One region of the Methylobacterium sp. Leaf466 genome, then DNA from elsewhere that is predicted to be linked to it. Evidence: predicted binding sites of a transcription regulator. Region 1 holds the regulator's gene; the other holds the start of a gene.
The links. The regulator HrcA, encoded in region 1, represses chaperone genes, less so after heat shock. The targets are predictions, from matches to a motif close to GTTAGCACTCNCNNNNNGNGAGTGCTAAC.
Positions count from the first base shown of each region.

Region 2: groES (co-chaperone GroES) is a predicted target of HrcA. The motif match lies at 2,146-2,174, and genes of this name have one in related genera.

Region 1 is NZ_LMRC01000012.1:31,144-35,420, forward strand. Features, by position in the region: gene hemW (radical SAM family heme chaperone HemW) at 1-189, opposite strand, end outside; gene rdgB (RdgB/HAM1 family non-canonical purine NTP pyrophosphatase) at 255-887, opposite strand; gene rph (ribonuclease PH) at 884-1,597, opposite strand; gene ASG59_RS06590 (hypothetical protein) at 1,726-2,016, opposite strand; gene hrcA (heat-inducible transcriptional repressor HrcA) at 2,277-3,365, shown strand; gene ASG59_RS06600 (DUF1236 domain-containing protein) at 3,417-4,277, opposite strand, start outside.
Region 2 is NZ_LMRC01000034.1:258,386-262,662, forward strand. Features, by position in the region: gene groL (chaperonin GroEL) at 36-1,691, opposite strand; gene groES (co-chaperone GroES) at 1,790-2,077, opposite strand; gene ASG59_RS17370 (magnesium transporter CorA family protein) at 2,294-3,292, shown strand; gene ASG59_RS17375 (TadG family pilus assembly protein) at 3,734-4,277, opposite strand, start outside.

The DNA of each region.
Region 1 (4,277 bases):
GCGCGCCGCCACGTGGGCGATCTCGGCCCGGAAGGCGGCGAGGTAGCGCGTCTCGTCGACCGGGGCATGGCGGACGTGGCTGTTGAAGTCGCAATAGGGGCATTTGGCGGCGCAGAACGGCCAGTGCAGGTAGACCCCGAAGCCCACGTCGCGGGTCGGATGGTCGGGGGCCATGGGGTGGGCCGACATGCGCTGCGATCGAATCCGTTCCGAACGAGGCCCGCTTCCCTCGCCGGAGGGACGGGCCGTCGCACTCATACCCGCCGCAGGCAGGCCGCGGCCAGCAGAACGAAGGCGCGGGCCCTGTGCGACAGTGCCGCCCCGGACTGCCAGTCGACGCCGTGCTTCTCGTCCGACGTCATCTCCCCGAAGGTGCGGTCGTGGTCGTCGGGCAGGAACAGCGGATCGTAGCCGAAGCCGAGACCGCCGCGCGGCGGCACGATGCTGCCGAAGACCCGGCCCTCGAAGGTTTCCAGGTGGCCGTCGGGCCAGGCGATGACCAGGGCCGAGACGAAATGGGCACGCCGCTCGGTGGCGCCGCGGCGGTCGAGTTCGTGCGCGACCCGGCCCATGGCGCCGGCGAAATCCTTCGACGGCCCGGCCCAGCGCGCGGAGAACAGGCCGGGTACCCCGTCGAGCGCATTCACGCACAGGCCGGAATCGTCGGCGAAGGCGGGCAGGCCGGACGCCCTGGCGGCGGCCTCGGCCTTGATCGCCGCGTTCTCGCAGAACATCGTCCCGGTCTCGTCGGGCTCGGGCAGGCCGAGCTCTCCGGCCGAAACGGCCTCGATCCCGAACGGCGCGAGCAGTTCGCGCATCTCGACGAGCTTGCCCGGGTTGTGGGTCGCGATCACGACCTTGCCGGTAAGGAGGCGATGATCGCTCATGCGATGGCCTGTTTCTGCAGGGCGACCAGTTCGGCGATGCCGCCCTTGGCCAGACGCAGGAGGCTGAGGAGTTCCTCCTCCGAGAACGGCTTGCCCTCGGCGGTGCCCTGCACCTCCACGAGACCGCCCGAGCCGGTCATCACGAAGTTCGCGTCGGTCTCGGCGGCCGAATCCTCGGCGTAGTCGAGATCGAGGACGGGCGTTCCCTTGTAGATGCCGCAGGAGATGGCGGCGACGTGGTCGCGCAGGGGGTCGACCGAGATGATCGAGCGGCCGCGCATCCACGAGAAGCAATCGTGCAGGGCGATCCAGGCTCCGGTGATCGCGGCGGTGCGGGTGCCGCCGTCGGCCTGGAGGACGTCGCAATCCACGGTGATCTGGCGCTCGCCGATGGCCGGCAGGTTGGTGACCGCGCGCAGCGAGCGGCCGATCAACCGCTGAATTTCTTGGGTGCGCCCGGACGGCTTGCCCGCCGTGACCTCGCGGCGGTTGCGCTCGTGGGTGGCGCGCGGCAGCATCGCGTATTCCGCCGTGACCCAGCCCTTGCCCGAACCACGCAGCCACGGCGGGCCGCGCTCTTCGAGGGAGGCCGTGCACAGCACCTTGGTCTCGCCGAAGGTGACGAGGCAGGACCCTTCGGCGTAGCGGGCGACCGACCGTTCGAGGGTGACGGTACGCAGGGCGTCGGTGGCGCGCTTCGACGGCCGCATCGGCGTCTTCCTCAGGGTGCTCTCGCTCGGGGTGGTCCGGAACGATGAGGCCGCGCTCTTAGGCGTCCGTCGTGCGGGCGGCAAGCGGCGGGACGCCGACCCGAAGGGTCGTGTCCCGCCCGTGCGGCTCAGTACCGGAAGCGGCGGCCGTGGTGGTGATGGTGGCGACGGCCGTAATGGTGGCCGAAGTGACGGCCGCGATGGTGATGGAAGTGGCGGCGGTGATGGCGACCGTGATGACGCCAGTGACCGCCACCGTAGCGGACTTCGGCGATGTCGGTGGACGGGGCGACGACCTCGATCGGAGCCACGGCGGGAGCCGCCTCGGCGGTCTTCGGGCTACCGAACATCATGCCGCCGACGATGGCGACGACGAGGGCGGACGACTTGACCAGACCGGCCAGGGTTGGGAACTTCATCGCATGAACTCCTGTGAAGCACTCACTCGGATCGAGCCGGCCCGCGGTGGCGGGCGAGCGCGATCAGCGGAGACAAACGTCCGACACCCGCGAAACGACCCGACACCGGCGTGTTTTTCTCCGACTTAATTTCGCGGCCGCCGGGGATTAGTGTCGCGCCGCGGTCCGTCTCGTGCGTCCCTCGTCACCGGGATGCCGGCGGGGTCGGCCAGGATCAGGACCCGTGCAGGACGACCCGTGCAGGACCAGGACCAGGACCCGTGACAGAGCACCCTCGCCCGTTCTCGACCCACCACGCCCTCTCCGGCCTCGACACGCGGGCGCGGGAAATCTTCCGGCAGATCGTCGAGAGTTACCTGTCCACCGGGGAGCCGGTGGGCTCGCGCAACCTCGCCCGCATCCTGCCGATGCCGCTCTCGCCGGCCTCCATCCGTAACGTGATGGCGGATCTGGAGCATTCCGGGCTGATCTTCGCACCCCACACCTCGGCCGGGCGGCTTCCCACCGAGCAGGGCCTGCGTTTCTTCGTGGATGCGATGCTGGAACTCGGCGACGTCGGCCGCGAGGAACAGGAGCGGATCGAGGCGCAGATGCGGGCGGCCGCCTCCGGCCACACCTTCGAGAGTGCGCTGGCCGAGGCCTCGACGCTGCTGTCGGGCATCTCGCGGGGGGCCGGCGTCGTCGTCACCACCAAGGCGAACGTGCAGCTCAAGCACATCGAATTCGTGCGGCTCGACCCGCAGCGCGCCCTGGTCGTCCTCGTCTCCGACGACGGGTCGGTGGAAAACCGGCTGCTCGACCTGCCGCCCGGCCTGCCGGCCGGCGCGCTCCAGGAGGCCTCGAACTATCTCAACGCCCGCCTGCACGGCCGCACCTTGGGCGGCCTGCGCGCCGAGATCGAGGCGGGGCGCCAGGCCATGAAGCAGGAGCTCGACGCCATCACCGAGCGGCTGGTGGATGCCGGGCTCGCCGTCAGCGTCGGCCCGAGCGAGGCGCGCCAGCTGATCGTGCGCGGCCAGGCCAATCTCCTCGACGACCTGCGCGCGGCGGAGGACCTCGAACGCATCCGGCTGCTGTTCTCCGATCTCGAGACGCAGAAGGAGGTCATCGACCTCCTGTCCCGTGCCGAGGGCGGCGAGGGCGTGCGCATCTTCATCGGCTCGGAGAACAAGCTGTTCTCGCTGTCCGGCTCGTCGATGATCGCCGCTCCGTTCCGGGACGGGTCCCAGAAGATCGTCGGCGTCGTCGGCGTCATCGGCCCGACCCGGCTGAACTACGCGCGGATCGTGCCGATGGTCGACTATACGGCCCGCGTCGTTTCGCGAATGCTCGATCGCGGGCCCAGGTAGCGCTCGGCCCGCCAGTGAACGCGCGGCCCGAAGGCCGCACGCTTTTTCGGCTCAGCCGCGGATCACGTCGACGATCTCGTAGGTGTCGGGATCGACGATGACGATGTCGTCGTCCACCAGCACGTAGCGGTAATCCTCGTACTCCGGCACCACCCGGACGATCTCGGGCGGCAGGGTCGAGAGGGTGTAGCTACGGGCGATGGCGGTCCCAACCGTCAGCGCGAAGGCGCCGGCGGCCAGACGGGTCACGCCGCCACGGCGAAGCAGGCTCTGGCGGAACTCGGTGCGCTGCGGGGCGCCGAGACGGCCGAAGGCACCGCGGGCCGCGCCGCGCTCGCCGCGCATTCCGCGATCGCCACCGCGTCCGTCGCGGTCCGCCCGACCGTCGCGGTCGCCGCCACGTCCATCACGATCCGCGCGGCCGTCACGATCGCCCCCGCGTCCGTCGCGTCCGTCGCGTCCGTCGCGGTCCATCTTGCCGTCGCGGTCGCCCCGCTCGGCGCCCTTGCCGTCACGGTCGCCCTTGCCGTCGCGATCGCTTTTGTCGGCGCCCTTGCCGTCACGCTCCATCTGCCCGCCTTCGCGGCCGCCGCGGGCGCCATCCTCGCCACCCCGCCCGGGAGCACCGCCGGCCCGGCCAGGTGTTCCGGCCTCGCCGGCACCGCCGCGCGCACCGGCCGCACCGCCGGCCTCGCCGGCACCGCCACGCATGCCACCACCCGCACCGCCGGCCGCGCCACCCGACTCACCGGCGCCGCCACGCATGCCGGCGCCCCCGGCGCCACCGCCACCACCCATGCCTGCGCCGCCGCCGGCGCCACCACCGGCGCCGCCGCCCGCACCGCCGCCAGCAGCCCCGCCGGCGGCACCGCCTCCAGCGCCGCCACCGCCGCCGGGACCGCCCTGCGCGAC
Region 2 (4,277 bases), on a different contig from region 1:
GACCCCTCTTCTTTGGATGGACTGGAGGCGTGGACTTAGAAGTCCATGCCGCCCATGCCGCCGCCCATGCCGCCGCCGCCGGGCATGCCGCCGCCGCCGCTCTCCTTCTTGGGAGCATCGGCGATCATGGCCTCCGTGGTGACGAGCAGGCCGGCCACCGAGGCGGCGTCCTGCAGGGCGGTGCGCACGACCTTGGCCGGGTCGACGATGCCGGCCTGGATCATGTCGACGTACTCTTCCGTCTGGGCGTTGAAGCCGTAGGTGATCGAGTCGGTCTTGTCGGTGATGCGGCCGACCACGATCGAGCCCTCGACGCCGGAGTTGGCGGCGATCTGACGGATCGGGGCTTCCAGGGCCTTCAGCACGATCTTGATGCCGGCCTGGACGTCCGGGTTGTCGCTCTTGAGGGCGCGGACGGCCTCGCGGGCGCGGAGCAGGGCGGTGCCGCCGCCGGGGACGATGCCCTCTTCCACCGCAGCGCGGGTGGCGTTGAGCGCGTCGTCGACGCGGTCCTTCTTCTCCTTGACCTCGACCTCGGTCGCGCCGCCGACGCGGATGACCGCGACGCCGCCGGCGAGCTTGGCCAGGCGCTCCTGGAGCTTCTCACGGTCGTAGTCCGAGGTGGTCTCCTCGATCTGCGCCTTGATCTGGCCGACGCGGGCTTCGATCTCGGTCTTCTCGCCGGCGCCGTCGATGATCGTGGTGGTCTCCTTCTCGATGCGGATGCGCTTGGCGCGGCCGAGCATCGGCAGGGTGACGTTCTCGAGCTTGATGCCGAGGTCCTCGGCGATCATCTGGCCCTGGGTCAGGATCGCGATGTCCTCGAGCATGGCCTTGCGGCGATCGCCGAAGCCCGGAGCCTTGACGGCCGCGACCTTGAGGCCGCCACGCAGCTTGTTCACGACGAGGGTGGCGAGCGCCTCGCCCTCGATGTCCTCGGCGATGATGACCAGCGGCTTGCCGGTCTGCACAACGGCCTCGAGGACCGGGAGCATCGCCTGGAGCGACGAGAGCTTCTTCTCGTGGATGAGGATGTAGGGGTCCTCGAGCTCGGCGACCATCTTCTCGGCGTTGGTGATGAAGTACGGCGAGAGGTAGCCACGGTCGAACTGCATGCCCTCGACGACGTCGAGCTCGGTCTCGGCGGTCTTGGCCTCTTCGACGGTGATGACACCCTCGTTGCCGACCTTCTGCATGGCATGGGCGATCATCTCGCCGATTTCCTTGTCGCCGTTCGACGAGATCGTGCCGACCTGGGCGACTTCCTCGGACGAGGCGACCTTCTTGGCGCGGGCGATGATGTCCTTCACCGCGGCGGCCGTGGCGAGGTCGATGCCGCGCTTGAGGTCCATCGGGTTCATGCCGGCGGCGACGTACTTGGCGCCTTCGCGCACGATCGCCTGGGCCAGGACGGTGGCGGTGGTGGTGCCGTCACCGGCGATGTCGTTGGTCTTCGAGGCCACTTCGCGCAGCATCTGTGCGCCCATGTTCTCGAACTTGTCGGAGAGCTCGATCTCCTTGGCGACGGTGACGCCGTCCTTGGTGATGCGCGGCGCGCCGAAGCTCTTCTCGATGACGACGTTGCGGCCCTTGGGGCCCAGCGTGACCTTCACCGCGTCGGCGAGAATGTCGACGCCGCGCAGCATCTTCTCGCGGGCGTCGGAGGCGAAGCGGACTTCTTTCGCTGCCATGTGTCGGAATCCTTATGAAGTGGGGAGCCCCGCGGCGCCGCGGGCGGCGCCCTCGAAGGGCTCGTGGAGACGGAGAAAAAGCGAAGGCGGACCCGACTTTAGGCGACGACGCCCATGATGTCGGATTCCTTCATGATCAGGAGGTCCTGACCGTCGATCTTGACCTCGGTGCCGGACCACTTGCCGAACAGCACGCGGTCGCCGGCCTTGACGTCGAGGGCGTTGATGCGGCCGGCCTCGTCGCGGGCGCCGGGGCCGACGGCGACGATCTCGCCCTCTTGCGGCTTCTCCTTGGCGGTATCGGGGATGATGATGCCCCCCTTGGTCTTCTCTTCGCCTTCGATGCGGCGGACGACGACACGGTCGTGCAGCGGACGGAACTTCATGAGCTGCCCTCTTGCTTCAAATTCATGGATGGCGTTGATGCGGCCGAAGGCACGCTCAACCCGGCGCCGTTAGCACTCTCGATCGGTGAGTGCCAGCGATGGCTGCGGATTAGGCGTATGCCGGCCGCGAGTCAAGGAAAACCCTCGGCGCAACCCCCGTGTCGCGGTGGATTCGGTCCCCGCGGGCCCCGCCGTGCGAGGACGTTTCACTCTCCCATGATCAGTCTCCAGGGGCCGCACGGCGCGGTCGACCATGCCGGGCCGCCCGGGGCGCCGAGGGTGCCCGATCACGCGATCTGGATCGACCTGAACGACCCGAGCGCGGAGGAGGCCAGGGCCGTCGAGGAGGCCACCGGCATCCGCGTGCCGTCCCGCACGGCGCTCAGCGAAGTCGAGAACTCGAGCCGCCTGCGCCGGACCAAGGCCGGGCTGTCGCTCAGCACCCCGATGATCACCTTCGACAAGGTCGATTCGCTCTTGAAGCCCCTCGGCTTCGTGCTGACGCGCGACCGCCTCGTCACGGTGCGGTTCCACGACCTGCGCGCCTTTTCCGAGGTCAAGACGCGCATCGCCGAGCAGGACGGCCCGGCGGCCACGAGCACCGAGATCTTCCTTCTCCTGATGGAGGAACTCGTCGACAGCCTCGCCGACGCGCTGGAGGAGATGGGGGCCGACCTCGACACCCTCTCCACCCGCATCTTCGATTTCGACGTGAGGGGCGGCGGTACCGCCTCCGGGGCGGTCGTGCCGCGCCGTCGCGATCTCGCCCTGCGGCGGATCCTGCGCAGCATCGGCCGGCGCGGCAAGGCGCTGGGCAAGATCCGCGCGACCCTGCTCGGCCTCGAACGCATCCTGCCGTTCGTGGCCGGCGAGTGCGAGGGCGTCCTGGGCGTCGAGCAGGTGCCGCGCTTCGAGACGATCCGACGCGACATCGCCTCCCTCGCCGAGTTCGAGATCCGGCAGTCCGAGAACGTTCAGTTCCTGCTCGACGCGACCCTGGGACTCATCAGCATCGAGCAGAACAACACCTTCCGGGTGCTCACCGTGGTCTCGGTGGTGGGCGTGCCCCCGACCCTGGTCGCGTCGATGTACGGCATGAACTTCAAGCACATGCCGGAACTCGACTGGATCTACGGTTATCCCTACGGCCTGTCGCTGATCGTGATCAGCGCCCTGCTCCCGCTCCTGTACTTCTGGCGGCGCGGCTGGTTTTGAGATGCAGTTGCGGAGTGCTCGGGCTATCCACCGACGATCTCGCAACTTTTAAGGGCGAACTCCAGGGCCTCCCACGCTTGGAGGGCTGCCTCCCGCGGTGTCAGGGCCCGGTGTTGAACTGCAAGTTGCAGAACCGCCAGATTTGCGCCACAGATTCGGGCCGCATTGAGGCTGACTTCGCCAGCCAGCGTTCTCTGGAGTAGCTCGCGTTGAAATAGTTCGACAAGGGTAGCGCCTTGCTTGAAATGATTATCCGACGAGAACATTTGTCGATACCTTTGATAAGGCGTGGCAATATATATGTGCGTTTTATTTTGATCAATAATTTGCTGTGTTTTATTACTATTCATATAAATATAATTATCTTAAAATATTATATCGATGTCATATTTCATTCATTGATGAAAATAAAACAACAAGACTAAAATTTATAGGTGATGACTACTGGACTAGGACGGCCTGATCGCAGCGGGTGCCGTCGACGGTGACGTCGGCGTTCCCGAGGCGGAGACCGAGCGTCCGCAGGGTGCTGTTGAGAACCCCGTCGAGAGCTGGGGCGACCGTGCCGAGGACGGTCGCGACGGTGCCTGTGAGGAGACCCGGCGTCAGGATGCCGATGCCACTCACAGAGAGGTCCAGGTTCTGAATCAAGCTGGTGACGGCCGATTGCGTGAGGCCGTTCGAGCTCACGGTCTTCACCGTATGCCGTGCGATGTCGTCTTCGCCGAAGGTCACCGATTGGGCATACGTGCTTCCGATGGAAAGCGAGGAGCGGCCGCTGACAACGAGGCTGGGCGCCACGCGCAGGAGGGTCGCCGGCTGCGAAAAACTGGGCGTTGCGGCCGTCGGATCGATCGAGGCCTTGGGGATGGTGGCGACGGCCAGGTCGGCCAGTCCCGGCTGCGCGTCGAGGACGACTTGGCGCTGACCTTGATCGGACCATGGGCAAGTGGTGGAGCGCAAGGTCGCCTTGGCCTGGGCCGCT